DNA from 3 places in the Mesorhizobium sp. Primo-A genome. Region 2 is predicted to be linked to each of the others. Evidence: predicted binding sites of a transcription regulator. Region 2 holds the regulator's gene; each other region holds the start of a gene.

Region 1 (6,396 bases), on a different contig from region 2:
CGCCTCCTCGATCAGCGAGGTGATCATGCGGGCAAAGGTCCGCACCTCCTGCGACAGTTCTTCAGGCGGTTCGTGATACTGGTCGAAACCCATGTCGTCCTCCCCTCAAACAGCACACCGGTGCGCAGTGCACCGGCCGCAGCCTTGAATGCGCGGGAGGCGCTATAGGTTCCGGATCACGCCACAACCAGGGCGATCAGCGGGAGCCAGCCTCAAGACACCGGCGCTGCTCCGCCCTCTGCCGTGCGCCGCGCGATGAACTCGTCCAGCACGCCTGATGTGGCGACGGCCGAGGTCGGCGGCGCGAAATCGGCAAGCACCCGCCTCCAGACGCCGGTGGCGCGCTCGCTCGCCGTCTTCGAGCCGCTTTGCGTCCAGTTGCCGAAATTCGACCAGTCGGCCACCAGCGGTTCATAGAAGGCGGTGCGATAGCGCGCCATGGTGTGGCCGGCCGAGAAGAAATGCCCGCCCGGCTGCACCTCGGCGATAGCTTCGAAACCAATCGTGTCGGTGTCGCCGGGCGTCGCAGCACAAAGTTCAGCCACCGTCTGCAGCGCCTCGATGTCGGTGATCAGTTTCTCGAAGGAGACACTGAGGCCGCCCTCCAGCCAGCCGGCAGCATGGATGCACATCGTCGCCCCGGCCAGCACCGAGCCCCACAGCGCGAACTGCGTCTCGTGCGCGGCCTGTGCGTCGGAGATGTTGGCCGCACTGCCGCCGCCGGACCGCCAAGGCAGCCCGGTGAAGCGCGCCAGTTGGCCGGCGCCCAGCGTCGCCTTGACGTGCTCGGGCGTGCCGAAGGCGGGCGCGCCGGATTTCATGTCGACATTGGAGGAGAACGAGCCGTAGACGACCGGCGCACCCGGCCTCACGATCTGCGCCAGCGTCAGCCCGGCCAGCGCTTCGGCATGCTGCAGCGTCAGCGCGCCGGCGACCGTTATCGGCGCCATGGCGCCCGCCAGGCAGAACGGCGTGATGACGGAGACCTGCCCCGCGCGAGCGAAATCGATGATGCCTTGCGCCATCGGAATGTCGAGCTGACGCGGCGAGTTGGTGTTGATGACGGTGTAGCAATGCGCGCTTGCCAGAAACTCCTCTTCCGACAAGCCGCGCGCCAGCCGCAGCATCTCGAACCCGTCCTCGACTTGCGGCGTTCCGCGCGCGAAGACGAACGGGAGCTTGTCCGACAGCGTCAACTGCGCGCGGTTGACGGCATAGTGCCGAAAGCGGTTGTCGACATCCTGCGGTTCGATGCAGGGCCCCAGCATATGCAGCACATCGAAATGCTGCACCAGCCGCATCAGATCCTCGAAATCCGCCAGTGTTCCCGGCCGCCGGCCGCGCTCGAGATCGGTGACGTTCGGCGCCCCGCACCCGGCCAGGAAGGTCATCGAGCCGAGCTCCAGCGTCAGATCGCGGGCGCGCGAACCGGCGTAAGCGTGGATCGACTTCGGCGCCGAGGCGAGTGCCGCCGTCACCATGTCACGGCCGATGCGCACCATGTCGGTGTCTGGATCGACCAGGGCGCCGGCATTGGCAAAATGCTCACGCGCTTGCGGCAGCAGCACCTTGATGCCGAGCTCTTCCAGCACCCGCAGCGCCGTGTCGTGGATCGAAGCCGCCTGGTCGTCCGAAAAGATCGGCTGCGGCAGGAACGGGTTCTTCAGCGAATGGTAATTGGGACGGCGGCTGCTTTCGCTACCGGCCTCGCCCGTGCGTCCACGCCGGCGCTCGCGCCTGCCGTCCCGTGCCGCGTCATCGACCATCGGAAATCCTCCTCATTGCCGCATTGCCTTGCCCAGGGGATCGTAGGGCGAGGCCGCGACGACACGCGCCGGCCGTTCCTCACCCACGACATGCACGGAGAGCGCGGTGCCCTCGCCCGCGAAATCGCGGTCGACCAGAGCCAGCGCCAGGCTCTTGCCGACCGTATAGCCATAGCCGCCCGAGGTGACGAAGCCGACGCGTCGGCCCTGATGCCAGACAGGCTCAAAACCGCTGGCATCGGCGTCGAGCGCATCGATTTCCAGCGTCACCAGGCATTGGCCGCTGCCGGCCTCCCGCTGTTTCAACGCTGCTTCGCGGCCGATGAAGTCGCTCTTGCCGAAAGCGATGAAGCGGTCGAGACCGGTCTGGCCCGGCGTATAGCCTTGCGTGAATTCACGCGACCAGATGCCAAAGCTCTTCTCCAGCCGCAGCGCATTGAGCGCATAGTAGCCGATTTCAGCAAGGCCCAGATCCTCGCCCGCAGCCAGCAGCGTGTCGCGCAACGTGGCGTGCATGGTCACGGGGCAACTGATTTCGAAGCCGAGTTCGCCCGCGATCGACAGCCGCGCCACACGTGCCTGCACCATACCGATGTCGAATGCGCCACAGGCCATGAACGGCAATGCTGCGCCGGAAACATCCTGATGCGTCGTGCGCTCCAGAATCTCCCGCGCATTCGGCCCCGTGAGCAGGAAGCCGCTCATCGTGTCGGAGAGGTCGGCGATGGTGACGCCCTCCGCCGCATGGCTCTCGAACCAGCGCATATGGAATTCCCGGAGATAGTAGGAGCCCATCAGCCAATAAGAGCCGCCGCCCCAGTTGAAGACGGTGAGGTCGCCCTTCAGCCGTCCGTCATGGCCGAGCATCGGCGCCAGGCCGGCCCGCCCCGCCTTCGGCAATCGGCAGGCGAGCAGCCGGTCGAGCCACGCCTCCGCACCCAGCCCCGACACCGCATAGCGCGCATAGGCCGAGATATCGACGAGGCCGGCGGCGCGCCGCACCTGCAGCGCCTCCTCGCCGACGATGTCGAAGGCGTTGGAGCGCCGCAGCGTCGTGCTCTCGGCAAATCCCATCGGCGCGAAATAGGCCGGGATTTCCAGCCCCCAGGAAGCCGTCCATTCGCATCCCGCCGCGCTCATGCCGTCATAGGCGCCGGGGCGTTTCAGCGGCCGGCCGGCGGGCAGCCGTTCATTGGGAAAGGTCATGACGAACCGGCGCGAATAGAACTGGCGCGTCGTCTGCCTGAGATATTCGCGGTTGGCGGCGAAGGCACCGTAGCGAGCGATATCCATGCCGAAGATGTCGGCCTGCGGTTCGCCGAAAATCATCCATTCGGCCAGCGACTTGCCGACGCCGCCGCCCTGGCTGAAACCGGCCATGACGCCGCAGGCGACCCAGTAGTTCTTCAGGCCGCGCACCGGCCCGACAATCGGATTGCCGTCCGGCGTGAAGGTGAAGGCGCCGTTGACCCATTTGCGGATACCGGCCGTCGCCAGGCAAGGGAAGCGCTCATGCGCCTTGGCGAGTTCCGGGCTGATGCGGTCGATGTCTTCCGGGATCAGCTCTATGCCGTAATCCCACGGCGCTCCGTCCATGTTCCAGTGCTTTGGGTTCTGCTCATAGACGCCAAGCAGCACACCCTTGCGCTCCTGCCGCAGGTATGAAAAGCCGTCGAGATCGACGGCGATGCCGATTTCCCTGTCAAGTGCTGCGATCTCCGGAATGTCATCGGTGATGAAATAGTGGTGCTCCATCGGCGTCACCGGCAGGTCGACGCCGGCCATGCGGCCGAGCTGCTTCGCCCACAGCCCGCCGGCATTGACGACATGCTCGGCGATGATGGTGCCCTGCTCGGTGATGACGTCCCAGCGCCCGTCGGCACGTGCTTTCAGCTCGACGACCCGGTTGCGCAAGATGATGTCGGCGCCGCGCTTCTTCGCAGCACCCGCATAGGCATGCGTGGTACCGTACGGGTCGAGATGGCCTTCGTTGGAATCATGCAGGCCGCCAAGAACACCGTTGACGTCGACGATCGGGCAGATCGCCTTGATCTCGTCGGGCGTGACCAGGCGCGCGGTCTCGATGCCGACCGACTGGAACACGGCCCAGGCTGATTTCAGCCACTCCCAGCGCGCGGGATCGCTGGCGATGTTGACGCCGCCCGTCATGTGCAGGCCGATATCCCAGCCGGATTCGGCCTCGATCTCCCGGTAGAGATTGATGGTGTAGTCCTGCAGCGCCGCCACGTTGGGATCGGCGTTGAGCGCATGGAAGCCTGCCGCCGCGTGCCAGGTCGAACCGGCCGTCAGTTCTGCGCGCTCGATCAGCGCCACATCGCTCCAGCCGAACCGCGTCAGGTGATAGAGCACCGAGGCTCCGACCACGCCACCTCCGATGACGACTGCGCGGTAGTGCGACTTCAAGGCTTCCCCTCCACGGTTGGTCCGAAGACTGGAGTATATATCCACTGGACATAAGTGTCCAGTGCCGGCGCGCGCGCATCGTTTTTCGTCGACCGCCGGCATGCACTGCGCGCTGTCACGCAAGCATCATGTTCGCGCCGTAGACCGCGTTTCGGGGAGGCTTGCGCAACATCATCGATGTCGTACCTCTTTCAGTTTTTCGTCCCCCGGCCGCTCCGGCACATCCGTCACAAAGAGGATTATCCATGAAGCACCTGTATCGACCCGCGTCGCTTGGCGTCGCGCTGGCCTTGTTCACCGCCTTGGCGCCGGCGCTCGCCGACAGCACCGCGACCGTCGGCGGCCTCGTCAACAAGGGGCTGGTCGGCGTCGGCCGCATCCCGGCCGCTCAGCGCGACAAGTTCGGCGAGACCTTCGGCTCGGGTTCCGGCATGGCGATCGACGCATCAGGCTGGACGCATGACACCGCCGGCTACAGGGGTTCGCTCTGGCTGTTGCCGGACCGTGGCTACAATGTCGTCGGCACCACCAACTACCGGCCGCGCCTCAACACGATCGCCATCGAATTTGCTCCGGTCGCACCGGGCGCGGCACCTGCTGCCGGCCAGGAGCAGACGGGCGTCAAGGCAACGCTCGCCGACACCATGCTTCTCACCGACGACAAGGGGGCTGATGCCACAGGCCTCGACCCACTCAACGGCGTGCGCGCGGCAAGCGGCGACATGCCGATCCTGCCGCAAGCCGACAATGGCAAGCTGGCGCTCGACAACGAGGCGATCGTGCGGCTGCCCGATGGTTCGATGTTCATCTCCGACGAATACGGCCCGAACATCTATCGGTTTTCCGCCGACGGGCATCTGCTGTCGGCAACCCAGCCACCGGCCGCCTTCGTGCCGATGCGCCACGGCACGCCGAACTTCGCCTCGGACAATCCGGGACCCGGTGCCGCCGAGCCCGATCCGAAGGACCCCGAGACCGGCCGCCAGAACAACCAGGGCCTGGAGGGAATGGCGATGACGCCGGACGGCAAGTTCCTGATCGCGGTGCTGCAATCGGCGCCCCGGCAGGATGGCGGCGATTCGCCCGCGACGCGCCAGAACACGCGTGCGCTGGTCTATGACGCGTCCGACCTCGCCCACCTCAAACTGGCGCATGAGTATGTCGTGCCGTTGCCGGTGTTCAAGGATGCCAAGGGCAAGACCAAGATCGCCGCGCAGAGCGAGATCGTGGCGCTCTCCGACAAGACCTTCCTGATGCTGGCGCGCGACAGCGGCAACGGCCAGGGGCTGAAGGGCGACACCTCGCTGGTGCGCCAGATCTTCGTCGTCGACGTCTCGGCCGCGACCGACATCGCCGGCGGCGCCTTCGATGCCGCCGACAAGCCGCTGGCGCCCAAGGGCGTGCTCGACCCGTCGGTGATGCCGGCCAAGCTGACGCCGTTCATCGACATCAACGACAAGGGCGAACTCGGCCGCTTCGGCCTGCACAATGGCGCGCCGAACGACAAGAACAACCTGTCGGAGAAGTGGGAGGCGATGTCGGTGGTCAGCGTTCTCGATCCGAAGCTGCCCGACGACTACTTCCTGTTCGTCGCCAACGACAACGACTTCCTCGCCCAGGACGGTTTTCAGGTCGGCGCACCCTACAAGGCGGAAGACGGCGCCGATGTCGACACCATGTTCCTGGTCTATCAGGTCACGCTGCCGGGTCTCGCCGGGAAGTAACGGCCACTGCACGGGCGGGCGCGCTTGGCGCGTCCGCTGGGCTCGCGGCAGGCATGAACGGGGCAGCGGCCTTTCAGCCGCGCGTTCGCAAGGGTGCATCTCGGTCCCGCCTGCGATATCATCGTGGACTGGATCCAAATCACCATCCGCCGAGTTGCCCGCCATGGACGAAAAAATGCCCGCGCGCCGGCGCACCGGCGACCTGACCAGCGGCCCGATCCCGCGCACGCTTCTGCTGTTCGCCCTGCCGGTGCTCGGCTCCAACGTGCTGCAGTCGCTCAACGGCTCGATCAACGCCGTCTGGGTCGGCCGTTTTCTCGGCGAATCGGCGCTGACCGCCACCTCTAATGCCAACCTCGTCCTGTTCCTGATCCTCGGCACTGTGTTCGGCATCGGCATGGCGGCCACCATCCTGGTGGCCCAGTCGGTCGGTGCCCGCGACCTGCCCGAGGCGCGCCGCATTGTCGGCACCAGCGCGACGT
Region 2 (6,396 bases):
TGACGACCATCACCGTCAAGATCGTCAACCAGCTCACCGGCGACCTCGAGTTCAATTCGCCGCAGACGCTGGTCGCCTTCGCGCTCGGGCTGACGCTGTTCACGCTGACGCTGGTGATGAACATCGTCGCGCTCTACATCGTGCGCAAATATCGGGAGCAGTACGAATGACCGACATTCCCATGGATACGATGGTCAGGCCGGCGGCCCATCCGCGCCGCGACATCGGCCTGAAGGCCCGTTACGCCGCCGAACGCCGTTTCCGCATCTATGGCGTCGTGGCGATTTCCGTAGGCCTGGCGTTCCTGGCAATCATGCTGATCACCATCGTCTCGAAAGGCTACACCGCCTTCTGGCAGACGACGGTATCGCTGCCGATCACGTTCGACGAGAAGGTGATCGATCCTTCCGGCAAGCGCGCAACCGATCCGAGCGTTCTGATCAAGGCGAATTATCCCAAGCTCGCAGAAAACGCGCTGGTGGCCAAGCTCGGCATCTCTCCTGATGACAAGCCGATGATCCAGAAGCTCAAGGGCTTCCTTTCGGAAGGCGCCCGCGTCCAGTTGCGCGACATCGTTGCCGCCGATCCCTCGGTGATCGGCACGACACGCGACGTCAACATCCTCGCCGCCGCCAATCTCGACTCGGCTTTCAAGGGCCAGATCGACCTCAGTGTCGAGGAAGCGCGACGCAAGGTCTCGGACCAGCAGATCACCTGGATGAACAAGCTCAAGGCCGAGGGCGCGATGGCCGAGCACTTCAACAGCGGCCTGTTCACCTACGGCGCCTCCAGCCGCCCGGAAACCTCGGGCATGGGCGTGGCGATCATCGGCTCGCTTTATATGATGGTGATCGTGCTGCTGCTCGCGCTGCCGATCGGCGTCGCCGCCTCCATCTATCTGGAGGAATTCGCCAAGAAGAACCGTTTCACCGACCTTATCGAGGTCAACATCAACAATCTGGCCGCAGTGCCGTCAATCGTCTTCGGCTTGCTCGGCCTCGCGGTGTTTATCAATTTCCTGGGCATGCCACGCTCCGCCGCTTTCGTCGGTGGCCTGGTGCTGACGCTGATGACGCTGCCGACGATCATCATCGCGACGCGCGCCGCGCTTGCCGCGGTGCCGCCGTCGATCCGCTCGGCAGCTCTCGGCCTTGGCGCCTCCAAGATGCAGATGGTGTTCCAGCACATCCTGCCGCTTGCCGCGCCCGGCATCCTCACCGGCACCATCATCGGTCTTGCGCGCGCGCTCGGCGAAACCGCGCCGCTGCTGTTGATCGGCATGGTCGCCTTCGTCGCCGATCCACCGACGACGCCTTTCGATCCGGCCACCGCGCTGCCGGTGCAGATCTATATGTGGGCGAACGAGGCCGAACGCGCCTTCGTCGAGCGTATGTCCGGCGCCATCATCATCCTGCTCGTCTTCCTCATGGCCATGAACATCACCGCGATCGTGCTTCGGCGTCGGTTCGAGCGGCGCTGGTAGAAAAAAGGCATTTTGGTATGAACATCATGACCGAACAGTCCCTTGAAAACGCAGTGGGCGACAAGATGAAGTCGAACGAAGTGATAAAAATGCGCGGCGACAAGGTCGGCGTGTTCTACGGCGAGAAGCAGGCGCTGTTCGACGTCGATCTCGACGTCCGCCTGAACCAGGTGACGGCGCTGATCGGCCCCTCCGGCTGCGGCAAGTCCACCTTCCTGCGCTGCCTCAACCGCATGAACGACACCATCGATTCAGCACGGGTAACCGGCAAGATCACGCTCGACGAAGAGGACATCTACGACAAGAACATCGATGTCGTCGAACTCAGGGCGCGCGTCGGCATGGTGTTCCAGAAACCCAATCCGTTCCCAAAGTCGATCTACGAGAACGTCGCCTATGGTCCGCGCATCCACGGATTGGCCAAGCGCAAGGCCGACATGGATCAGATCGTCGAGTCCAGCCTGAAGAAGGCGGCGATCTGGAACGAGGTCAAGGACCGTTTGCAGGAACCTGGCACGGGTCTTTCCGGTGGCCAGCAGCAGCGCCTGTGCATTGCACGCGCCATCGCCGTGTCGCCCGAGGTGATCCTGATGGACGAACCGTGTTCGGCGCTCGACCCGATCGCCACCGCTCGCGTCGAGGAACTGATCGACGAACTGCGTCAGAACTATACGATCGTCATCGTCACCCATTCGATGCAGCAGGCAGCGCGCGTGTCGCAGCGCACCGCGATGTTCCATCTTGGCTATCTGGTCGAGGAGGGCGCCACCGACAAGATGTTCACCACCCCCGACGACAAACGCACCCAGGACTACATCACCGGCCGGTTCGGCTGATCTCTGGCATATGAGGGACGAAGATCATGGGTGAACATACCGTTGCATCTTTCGATGAGGATCTGGAGCAGATCAGCCAGCTGATCCGCGACATGGGCGATCTCGCCCGCTCGATGGTCGGTGGCTCGACCAGGGCTTTGCTCAATTCGGACAATGCGCTGGCGCAGCGGGTGGTTTCCGACGACGCCATCATGGATGCACGCCAGCGCGAGCTGGACGATCGTGCCATCACGCTGATCGCCAAGCGCCAGCCAATGGCCAACGATCTGCGTGCGGTGGTCGGTTCGATCCGCATGGCCGGCGACCTCGAGCGCATCGGCGACCTTGCCAAGAACATCGCCAAGCGCGTCGGCACTGTCGGGCTGAGCGTCACGCCGCACGACCTTTCGCATTCGATCGACGCAATGGCGCAGCTGGTGCTGATCCAGGTGCAGGGGGTCGTCGACGAGTATGCCGCCGCTGACGCGGCAGCGCTTGCCACGCTCAGAAACAATGATGAACGCATCGACGTCAAATACACATCGGTGTTCCGCGAACTTCTGACCTACATGATGGAAGATCCGCGCAACATCACGGCGTGCACGCACCTGTTGTTTTGCGCCAAGAACCTCGAGCGGATCGGCGACCACGTGACCAACATCGCCGAAAATGCCTATTATGTTTTGACCGGCACGCAGTTGCCAGCCAACCGTCCGAAGCAGGACGAGACGGCAATGTCCGCGCCAGCGGCATGACAGGGGTGACCAGCCGATGATCGCGCCACGCATCATGGTGGTGGAGGATGAGGAGCCGCTAGGCGTGCTGCTCCGCTACAATCTCGAATCCGAAGGTTACCAGGTCGAGGTGGTGACGCGCGGCGACGAGGCCGAAATCCGGCTGCAGGAGAACGTTCCAGACCTTCTGGTGCTCGACTGGATGGTGCCTGCGGTTTCCGGTATCGAACTCTGCCGCCGGCTAAGGATGCGTCCCGAGACCGAGCGGCTGCCGATCATCATGCTGACCGCGCGAGGCGAGGAAAGCGACCGCGTGCGCGGCCTCTCGACCGGTGCCGACGACTATCTGGTCAAGCCTTTCTCGACGCCGGAGTTCATGGCCAGGGTCAAGGCGCTGCTGCGCCGGGCCAAGCCGGAAGTGCTGTCCAGCGTGCTCAAGGTCGGCGATATCGTGCTCGATCGCGAATCGCACCGTGTCTATCGCAAGAAGAGCGAAATCCGGCTCGGGCCGACGGAATTCCGCCTGCTTGAATTCATGATGCGCCATCCAGGCCGCGTGTTCTCGCGCAGCCAACTGCTCGACAATGTCTGGGGCGAGACGATCTACATCGACGAACGCACGGTCGATGTGCATGTCGGCCGGCTGCGCAAGGCGGTCAACAACGGCCGTATGCCCGATGTCATCCGCACCATCCGTGGGGCGGGTTACGCCATTCGCGAGGACTGAACTCCCTCGTTTGAACTCACGCCACGTTCTTGCCGCCGAGACCGGATCTCGCCTGCACGCCCGGCGCAAAAATCTCCTGATCGACGAAGATTAGCGCCCGCATGGCGCAGCCTTCGCGGATCAGCGGCAGTTCGTTCGGCTCGGTGTCGAAGGAAATCGACTTGGAATGCTGGCCGCCGGCGGTCTGGGCAATCGCTTGCCGCAATGCCGGCTCGATCAGGTCGAAGGCGGCGGCGCTGACGCCGACCATGGCGACCGGCGCCGGATCGATCAGCGCGAACAGGCTGCCGAGGCCGTAGCCGAGCGCTTCGCCGGCCTTGCGATAGGCTTCCCGTTCGGGTCCGTCCCTTTCGCGGGCGGCGGCAGCCAGGGCGCGCATGTCGGCATCGCTGACATCGGCGACGGGTTCTGCATCCTCGCCCATCTGCCGCGCGTTGCGCCAGATGGCATAATTGCCGGCATAGGCTTCGACGCAGCCGCGCCGTCCGCAGCGACACAGCGCCCCGTTCGGCCGATGAATCATGTGGCCGAATTCGCCGCCCGAGGAATGGGTGCCGGTGAACAATTCGCCCTTCAGCACCAGCCCCATGCCGATGCCGTGCGACAAAAGGATAGCGATGAAATCGTCGCGGTAACGATCGGGGTCGCGCCAGCGCAGCGCCACCGCCATCATGTTGCAATCGTTCTCCATAATGGCTGGGATGCCGAACTCGTCTTCGAATATGTCGGCGAAGGCGATGTCGGTGTGCGGCGTGATCGGCGACCACAGCATGGCGCGGGCACGGGTGTCGGTGATGCCCTGGACGGCCAGCGCGATACGGGCGATGCTGCGCACGTCCAGGTCGGGATCTTCCAGGCGGCGCCGCACGATTGCCGTGCACTCACCGATCAGCGAGTCGCGCGACATCGTCAGCGTGTCGAGCCGGCGCTGTTCCTCGGATATTACCTGGCCGGCATAGTCGATGACGGCGACCGAGAGGAAGTTCAGCGACAGCACCACGGTCATTACCGCGGCCGCTTCCGGATTGAGGCTGAGGCCGACCTGCGGACGGCCGCGTTTGAGCGAGCCGGCCTCGCTCGGCTTGCTTTCGGTCAGGATACCTTCGACGATCAGGTCGGATGAGATCGCCGAGATCGTCGAATGGCTGAGGCTTGTGGTTGCGGCGATCTCGGTGCGCGACGGCTGTCCGGCGCGGCGCACCGCCGCGATCACCATCGCGCGGTTGCGGCGGCGCAAATCGTCGTGGCGGATTCCGACCGACATGCTCTTTCATATCCTCCCGGTCGCCGCGGTTCTTCCTGCCCTGGAACGCTGTCGGTGACGCGGTCAAATACTGGCAGAAGCCGCGCGCCGTGTCATTTATTTATTCCGAGGCCCGAAAAAAATTCGAAACGACATCAAAATCCATCAGAATCGATGTTGACAGCGTTCGGGCGTTGGCCCAGTATTTTTTCGAGGCTCGAAAAAATAGGGCCTTTGTGCCGGCCTTCGGGCCAGTTTGGTCGCGCCATACGCGGCGCAGGGAGGATAATATGAAAAGATTCACAGCCGCCATCCTGGCGGGTGCCGCCATGTCGCTGACGCTCGCGTCTGTCGCGCAGGCGAAGGACAAAGTCGTCGGCGTTTCGTGGTCCAACTTCCAGGAGGAACGCTGGAAGACCGACGAGGCCGCCATGAAGACGGCGATCGAGGCCGCCGGCGACAAGTACATCTCCGCCGATGCGCAGTCCAATCCCGGCAAGCAGCTTACGGACGTCGAAAGCCTGATCTCGCAGGGCGCCAATTCCCTGATCATCCTGGCGCAGGATGCTTCGGCCATCGGCCCGGCCGTGCAGAAAGCCCTGGACGAAGGCATTCCGGTCGTCGGCTATGACCGGTTGATCGAGAACAAGGATGTTTTCTATCTGACCTTCGACAACAAGGAAGTCGGCCGCATGCAGGCCCGCGAAGTGTTCAAGGTCAAGCCGGAAGGCAACTACGTCTTCATCAAGGGCTCCGGTGCCGATCCCAATGCCGACTTCCTGTTCTCGGGCTCGATGGAAGTGCTCAAGGAAGCCATTGACAGCGGCAAGATCAAGAATGTCGGCGAAGCCTACACGGATGGCTGGCTGCCCGCCAACGCCCAGAAGAACATGGAACAGTTCCTGACCGCCAACGACAACAAGGTCGACGCGGTGGTCGCGGCCAATGACGGCACTGCCGGTGGCGTCGTCGCGGCGCTGACGGCTCAAGGCTTGGCCGGCACCGTGCCGGTCTCGGGGCAGGACGGCGACCACGCCGCGCTGAACCGCATCGCCCTGGGCACGCAAACCGTGTCGGTGTGGAAGGACGCGCGCGAGCTCGGCAAGAATGCCGCCGAGATCGCCTCGCAACTGGCCGACGGCAAGAAGACGAGCGACATCGCCGGCGCCAAGGACTTCACGACGCCGGGCGGCAACACCGTCAAGTCGCTGTTCCTGACTCCGGTTGCCATCACCAAGGACAATCTCAACGTCGTCATCGACGCTGGCTGGATCAAGAAGGACGAAGTCTGCGCGGGTGTCGCTGCCGGCACCGTCGCGGCCTGTAACTGATCCGGACCACTTCGAAATATCTGAACGCCGCGGCCCAAAAGCCGCGGCGTTTTCTCAAAGAAT
Region 3 (6,396 bases), on a different contig from region 2:
GGCAATAGCCGAACAAGAAAGCGGCGCGGAATTTTCCGCGCCGCTTTTTCGTTGTTGGTGCATGACCGCCGATCTGTCGGCCGGAGTTTCTGATAGGATCGGGGCTATCGGGACGAGGCCGGCCGGCGGCCGACAACGGAGGTGAACATGCCCCGCAACGCGCTGCTCCTGCTCTCCCGGCTGCTGCTCGCCGCCCTGTTCGTGCCTTCCGGTTTCCATGCATTGAGCGACATCGCCGGCACCACAGGCTATTTCGCCGGCCTCGGCCTGCCGCTGCCGACACTTGCTGCCTGGGGCACGGGACTGTTCGAACTGATCGCCGGGCTGCTCATCCTGGTCGGTTTCCAGACCCGGATCATAGCGCTTCTGCTCGCTGCCTTCTGTATCGTCGCCGGCTTCATCGGCCATTATGGCCAGGGCGGCGGCGACGCGATGCTCGCCTTCCTGCACCAGCAGATGCTGATGAAGGACATTGCGATATCAGGTGGGTTTGTAGCGCTGGCGATGGCCGGCGCCGGCGCATGGTCGATCGACGGGCGCGGCGCGGTTTGATATTTTTGCGTAGATGGGCCCGAGCTGATCGACCCCACTCCGTCTCGGCTTCGTCGAGTCACCTCTCCCCTGATCGACGGGGTAGAGGAAGGCCGCGAGCCTATTGCCGCCAACGCTCTTCCAACGAGGCTCCCTTCCTTTCCCTCCGGAGGGGGGAAAGGTGGCGCTGCAAAGCAGCGACGGATTGGGGGAAGCCGGTCATCAAAGGCGAAGCCGCCGGCGAAGTACGACCGGCAGGTCTCCGCTTAAGTCAGATAAGACACGGGTCTGCTAGCAGCTAGCGCCTTATTTCACTGACATGCTGGGGCCACCCTCGACGGCCAGCACCAGCCGGCGGTTGGTGATCCTGGCCAGCTGCGCCAGGCGCCCGGCCGGCCGCTCGCCATAGAGATCGGCCAGCGATGCCGGCAAGACCAGCGCCAGCACGCCGTTGGCGCGCTGTTCCCATTTCAGCCTGGGCATGATGCCGGGCATCGACGCCGTCAGCAGGTAGACGACGCGCATCATCGCGGCGAGGACGCGGGCGCGCTCCAGATAACGCGGCGATGCCAGAGCCTTGATCTCGGGGGCGATGGCTTCGTTGAAGATGCCGTCGTGACGATAGGCGTTGGCCATCGCCAGGAAAGCACGGCCAGGATGGTCGACGCCGAAGAAGGACGCGTGCGCAATGATGTTGAGCGATTGCTTGCCGCGGTATTCGGGATGCGCGCGCCAGCCGATGTCCGCCAGCAATGCGGCCGCGTGGCGGTAGCGCGCCTCGTCCTCGGTCTCGTCGATGCCGAAGGCGGCAAAGGTCTTGGCGGTCCAGTCGACAAGTTCATGCGCATGGGTGACGGAGCGCGAGCGCAGGCGGGCGAGTTCCTCCGAGGCCGAAATCAGCGGATCGGCCTTCCGCTCGGCCTCGTCGAGCAGCGAATAGAGAAAGCCTTCGCGCACGCCAAGCGCCGAGACGATGATCTTCGACGGCTGCATCGCCGCCATGATCTCCTGCAGCACGATGGCGCCATAGGGCAGCAGCGAACGGCGGTTCTTCGAAACGCCTTCGATGCCCTTGACCTTCTCGATCTCGGCCTTGGCCACCTGCTTGAGGAAGTTCGCCGCGCTTTCGGCCGATATCTCGTAATGGTGCATGACGCCAAGCGGATAGTTGGTCATTTCCATGTGCAGCCGGGCAAGATTTCGCCAGGTGCCGCCGACGGCGTAGAAGGGCCTGCCCTGCCCGCCTTTCAACAGCTTGGCCTTCGCCAGTTCGTCACGCGCGATCCTGGCCGCCTGGGTCAGCGAGTTCTTCGCCATGTCCTGCAGGCGCAGGCCGCCCAGCGGCAGCGTGATGCCGTCGCCGATCGCCTCGCCGCTGACATCGACCAGTTCGAGGCTGCCGCCGCCCAGATCGCCGGCGATGCCATCGGCCGGATGGAAACCGGAAATGACGCCGAGCGCGGAATAGTACGCTTCCTGACGACCGCTGATCACTCGGATCTCGGTCTTCAGCACATCCTCGGCGCGGTGGATGAAATCGGGGCCGTTGACCGCCTCGCGGGCCGCCGCGGTCGCCAGCACATACATCTGCTCGGCGCCCGCCTGGTCGGAAAGCGCACGAAAGCGGCGGAACTCTTCCATCGAGCGCGTTACCGCCTCGGGGTCGAGCTTGCCCGTCGAAACGATGCCGCGGCCGAGACCGGCCAGCATCTTTTCGTTGAACAGCATGGTCGGCGAGCGCGCCAGCCCCTCATAGACGACGAGACGGATCGAGTTCGATCCGATGTCGATGATGGACAGCGGTCGGCGGTCCTGCAGCCGGCCCTGAGAATCAGACAGCATCAGCCGGACGCTGCAGCGTTCTTCTTGCGGCGCTTGAACTGCGCGATGCGCTTGGGCGCATGCGACTTCAGCGCGTCACCCCGTCCCGACAGGCTCGGATTGGTCATGAAATATTCCTGCGCGTTGAACGGTTCCTCGCCCTCCTCCAGCACGACGCGCCGGGAGGTTCCATCAGCCAATACGTCGAAACTTTGCTGATTGTCCATAATGTTGCCCAGCATGATCTGGCCAAGGATCTGTTCATGCACAGTTGGATTGGTGATCGGCACCATGGTTTCGACGCGGCGGTCGAGATTGCGCGGCATCAGGTCGGCCGAGGAGATGTAGACGATCGCCTCGTCCGACGGCAGGCCGAAACCATTGCCGAAACAATAGATGCGGCTGTGCTCGAGAAAACGGCCGACGATCGATTTTACGCGGATGTTTTCCGACAGGCCCGGAACCTGCGGCCGCAGGCAGCAGATGCCGCGCACGACAAGGTCGATCTCGACGCCGGCGCGGCTGGCATCGTAGAGCGCGTCGATGATGATCGGATCGACGAGGGCGTTCATCTTCATCCAGATGCGCGCCGGTTTGCCTTGCACCGCGTAGGCAATCTCGTCGGCAATGTGCTTCAGGATGCGGCTTCTCAGCGTGAACGGCGAGATCGCCAACCGCATTTCGTCCGTCGGCTCGGCATAGCCGGTGATGAAATTGAACAGCTGGGCGACATCGCGGGCAATCGTCGGATCTGTGGTGAAGAAGGACAGGTCGGTGTAGATGCGTGCGGTGACCGGATGGTAGTTGCCGGTGCCGAGGTGCACGTAATTGCGCAGCTTGCCGTCCTCGCGCCGCACCACCAGCGACATTTTCGCATGTGTCTTCAGTTCGAGAAATCCGAACACCACCTGCACGCCGGCCCGCTCCAGGTCGCGCGCCCAGCGGATGTTGGCTTCCTCGTCGAAACGCGCCTTGAGCTCGACCAGCGCGGTGACCGACTTGCCGGCCTCGGCCGCGTCGACCAGCGCGCGCACGATCGGGCTGTCGTTGGAGGTGCGGTAAAGCGTCTGCTTGATCGCCACCACCTCCGGATCGGCCATTGCCTGGCGCAGGAACTGCACCACCACATCGAAGGATTCGTAAGGGTGATGGACGACGATGTCCTTCTCGCGGATGGCGGCGAAACAATCGCCGCCATGCTCGCGGATGCGCTCGGGAAAACGCGGATTGTAGGGCGTGAATTTCAGGTCGTCGCGGGGAACGGCGACGATCTCGGAAATCTGGCTGAGCGCCAATGGACCGGTCAAGACGCTGATGCGGCTGGACGACACGCCAAGCTCGCCGGCGACGAAATCGCGCAATTCGCCAGGCATCAGCCTGTCGAATTCGATGCGGATCACCGATCCGCGCCGACGCCGCTTCAGCGCCGTTTCGAACAGGCGCACGAGGTCCTCGGACTCCTCCTCGACCTCGATATCGCTGTCACGGATGATGCGGAACGTGCCGGAGCCCTTGACCTCGTAGCCGGGGAAGAGCTTGCCGATATAGAGGCCGACAGCCTCTTCCAGCGGGATGAAGCGGACATGATGCTTGCGGTCCGGCAGACGGATGAAGCGCTTCAGCGCCACCGGCAGGCGCAGCAGCGCGCTCATCTCCTCGCCATTCTTGCGATGGCGCAATTGCAGCGCCATCGAGAAGCCGAGATTGGGGATGAACGGGAACGGATGCGCCGGGTCGATCGACAGCGGGGTCAGCACCGGGAAAACCTGTTCCTGGAAATGGTCTTCCAGCCAGATTTTCTCGTCCTTGGTCAGCGCATCGCGGGTGATGCTCTCGATGCCTTCCTTGTTGAGCAGCACGGTGAGCGCCGAAAGGCTCTTCTGCTGGTCTTCCTGCAGCCGCTCGACCTCACGCAGCAGCTGTTCGAGCTGCTGTTCGGGGGTGCGGCCGTCGGGGCTCTTCAGCGTGATGCCCTCGCGCACCTGGCCGGCAAGACCGGCGACTCGGACCATGAAGAACTCGTCGAGATTGGCGGCCGAGATCGACAGGAAGCGGACGCGCTCCAGCAGCGGATGATTGAGGTTCAGCGACTCCTCGAGAACGCGCCGGTTGAACTGCAGCCAGGAAAACTCGCGGTTGACAAACCGGTCCGGGTTGCCGCCTTCCGGGCGAGCCACCTCGACATCCACGAATTCGTTCTGCACCGGCTTCAGTTCGTTCATGATTCCCGCTCTTCCACACCCGCTCAAGCCGGCTAGCCAGTCACTCTAGCGACCCATGGTCCCTCCCGGAAACCGAAATCGGTTTTCGGGCCATGGGTTAACCGGCTTAACTTATCCTCTGACAGGCTTTTGCGACAGTTTGATTTCATCGAACTTGCAAAGAGGCCTGATATGATCCAGATGCAGACGAGACTGCGTTAAGGAGACGACGATGGCAGGCGGTTCCATTCCCCATTTTCAGAACGATGCGGGCTATCCGGCAATCGACATCGGCGTGAAGGAATTCATGTGCACGGGCGCCAATCCGCCTTTCGACCACCCGCATGTGTTTCTGGACATGGGCGACGACAATGAAAAAGTCTGTCCCTATTGCTCGACGCTCTACCGCTATTCGCCGAAGCTGAAGGCGACGGAAACGCTGCCGGCCGGATGCATCTACATCGAACAGGCCGCCTGAGACTTTCGCGACCAGCCCGATGAACGACACGCGTTCCCGGCAAATTGTCGTCGCCGGGGCCGGTGTCGCCGGATTGACCGCAGCCCTTGCATTCGCCTCGCGCGGCTACGCGGTTCGGGTGTTCGAACAGGCGCAGCGCCTGGAAGCTGCCGGCGCCGGCATCCAGCTCTCTCCAAACGCGACGCGCATCCTTCGCCAGCTTGGCGTGCTCGACCGGCTGCTGCCGGCAGCGGTGCGGCCGCAAGCCGTGGTGTTGAAGAAGGCCGCGACCTTGCGCGAACTGGCGCGCGTGCCGCTGGGGCAAGCCGCCGAAACCCGCTGGCAAGCACCCTATCTCGTCGCGCACAGGGCCGATCTGCAGAGCGCATTGACCGCGCGCGTTGCCGAGGTGCCGGATATCCATCTCACCACCGGCGCGCGCATCGGCGACGTTGCCTCCGGCCCGCATGGCATCACGGCGACGGCCGAGATCGACGGCAAGACCATCGAGGCGGAGGGCTTCCTGCTGGTCGGGGCCGATGGCGTCTGGTCATCGGTGCGCCCACTTGTCGACTCGGCCAAGGGGTCGGCTTCGCCAAGAAACCATTTCTCCGGCGAACTGGCCTGGCGCGCGACCATCGCAGCCGATAGCGCCGCGGGGCAGAGCTTTGCCGCCATCGGCGCCAGGGACTGCGTCACCACCTTCCTGCATCCCGGCTTCCATATGGTGGCCTATCCCGTCAGCAAGGGTGCGGCCTTCAATCTCGCGGCCTTCACCAGGGGCGACCGCATTGCCGAGGGCTGGTCCGGCAACGCCGACGCCGGGATCCTGACCCGAGCTCTTGCCGGCACTGCGGCAGAACTTGCCCGTCTGGTCGAGCAGGCCGGCCCGTGGACCGCGTGGCCGATCCACACTGTCGACCCGCAACAGCCCTGGACAACACCGAACGGCATGGCGCTGATCGGCGACGCCGCGCATGCGATGACCCCATTCGCGGCGCAAGGTGCGGCCATGGCGATCGAGGATGCAGCGACGCTTGCCGACGCCGTCTACGCCTCCCCTACGAACCCGCTGGCCGCGCTTGCGGTTTGGGAACAGTCACGGCGGCCGCGTGTCGCGCAGGTCGCCCGACGCGGCGCTGTCAACCGGCTGGCCTGGCATGCCGCAGGGCCGGTGGCGATTGCGCGCAACGTGTTCCTGAAAATGCGCTCGTCGGAAAAACTCGCGGCGGATTTGGACTGGCTCTATGGCTGGCGGGCACCGGAGGCTGACGAAAGCTGAAACCTGCGAAAGGTTGGCGGGACAGAGGGGGGTGTGAAGGAACGCGACACTCGCCAATTCGCGGAATGCCCACGCTAATTATACAGCCGCATCGATAGCCCGAG

Evidence for each region. The regulator PhoB, encoded in region 2, activates phosphate uptake and scavenging genes when phosphate is short. The targets are predictions, from matches to a motif close to TGTCATNNANCTGTCAT.
Region 1: the regulator PhoB is predicted to act here: its motif matches at 4,304-4,320, upstream of EOC83_RS16210 (esterase-like activity of phytase family protein).
Region 3: the regulator PhoB is predicted to act here: its motif matches at 4,706-4,722, upstream of EOC83_RS11700 (RNA degradosome polyphosphate kinase).

What each region holds. Positions count from the first base shown of each region.
Region 1 covers NZ_RZTG01000008.1:138,963-145,358, forward strand. Annotated here, with positions in the region: gene EOC83_RS16195 (hypothetical protein) at 1-93, opposite strand, end outside; gene EOC83_RS16200 (trimethylamine methyltransferase family protein) at 213-1,766, opposite strand; gene EOC83_RS16205 (FAD-dependent oxidoreductase) at 1,779-4,190, opposite strand; gene EOC83_RS16210 (esterase-like activity of phytase family protein) at 4,436-5,914, shown strand; gene EOC83_RS16215 (MATE family efflux transporter) at 6,090-6,396, shown strand, end outside.
Region 2 covers NZ_RZTG01000010.1:60,360-66,755, forward strand. Annotated here, with positions in the region: gene pstC (phosphate ABC transporter permease subunit PstC) at 1-170, shown strand, start outside; gene pstA (phosphate ABC transporter permease PstA) at 167-1,483, shown strand; gene pstB (phosphate ABC transporter ATP-binding protein PstB) at 1,501-2,319, shown strand; gene phoU (phosphate signaling complex protein PhoU) at 2,346-3,053, shown strand; gene phoB (phosphate regulon transcriptional regulator PhoB) at 3,070-3,759, shown strand; gene EOC83_RS19240 (ROK family protein) at 3,776-5,023, opposite strand; gene xylF (D-xylose ABC transporter substrate-binding protein) at 5,293-6,333, shown strand.
Region 3 covers NZ_RZTG01000005.1:213,720-220,115, forward strand. Annotated here, with positions in the region: gene EOC83_RS11690 (DoxX family protein) at 148-552, shown strand; gene ppx (exopolyphosphatase) at 838-2,373, opposite strand; gene EOC83_RS11700 (RNA degradosome polyphosphate kinase) at 2,373-4,574, opposite strand; gene EOC83_RS11705 (zinc-finger domain-containing protein) at 4,786-5,031, shown strand; gene EOC83_RS11710 (FAD-dependent monooxygenase) at 5,051-6,292, shown strand; gene EOC83_RS11715 (TIGR02117 family protein) at 6,367-6,396, opposite strand, start outside.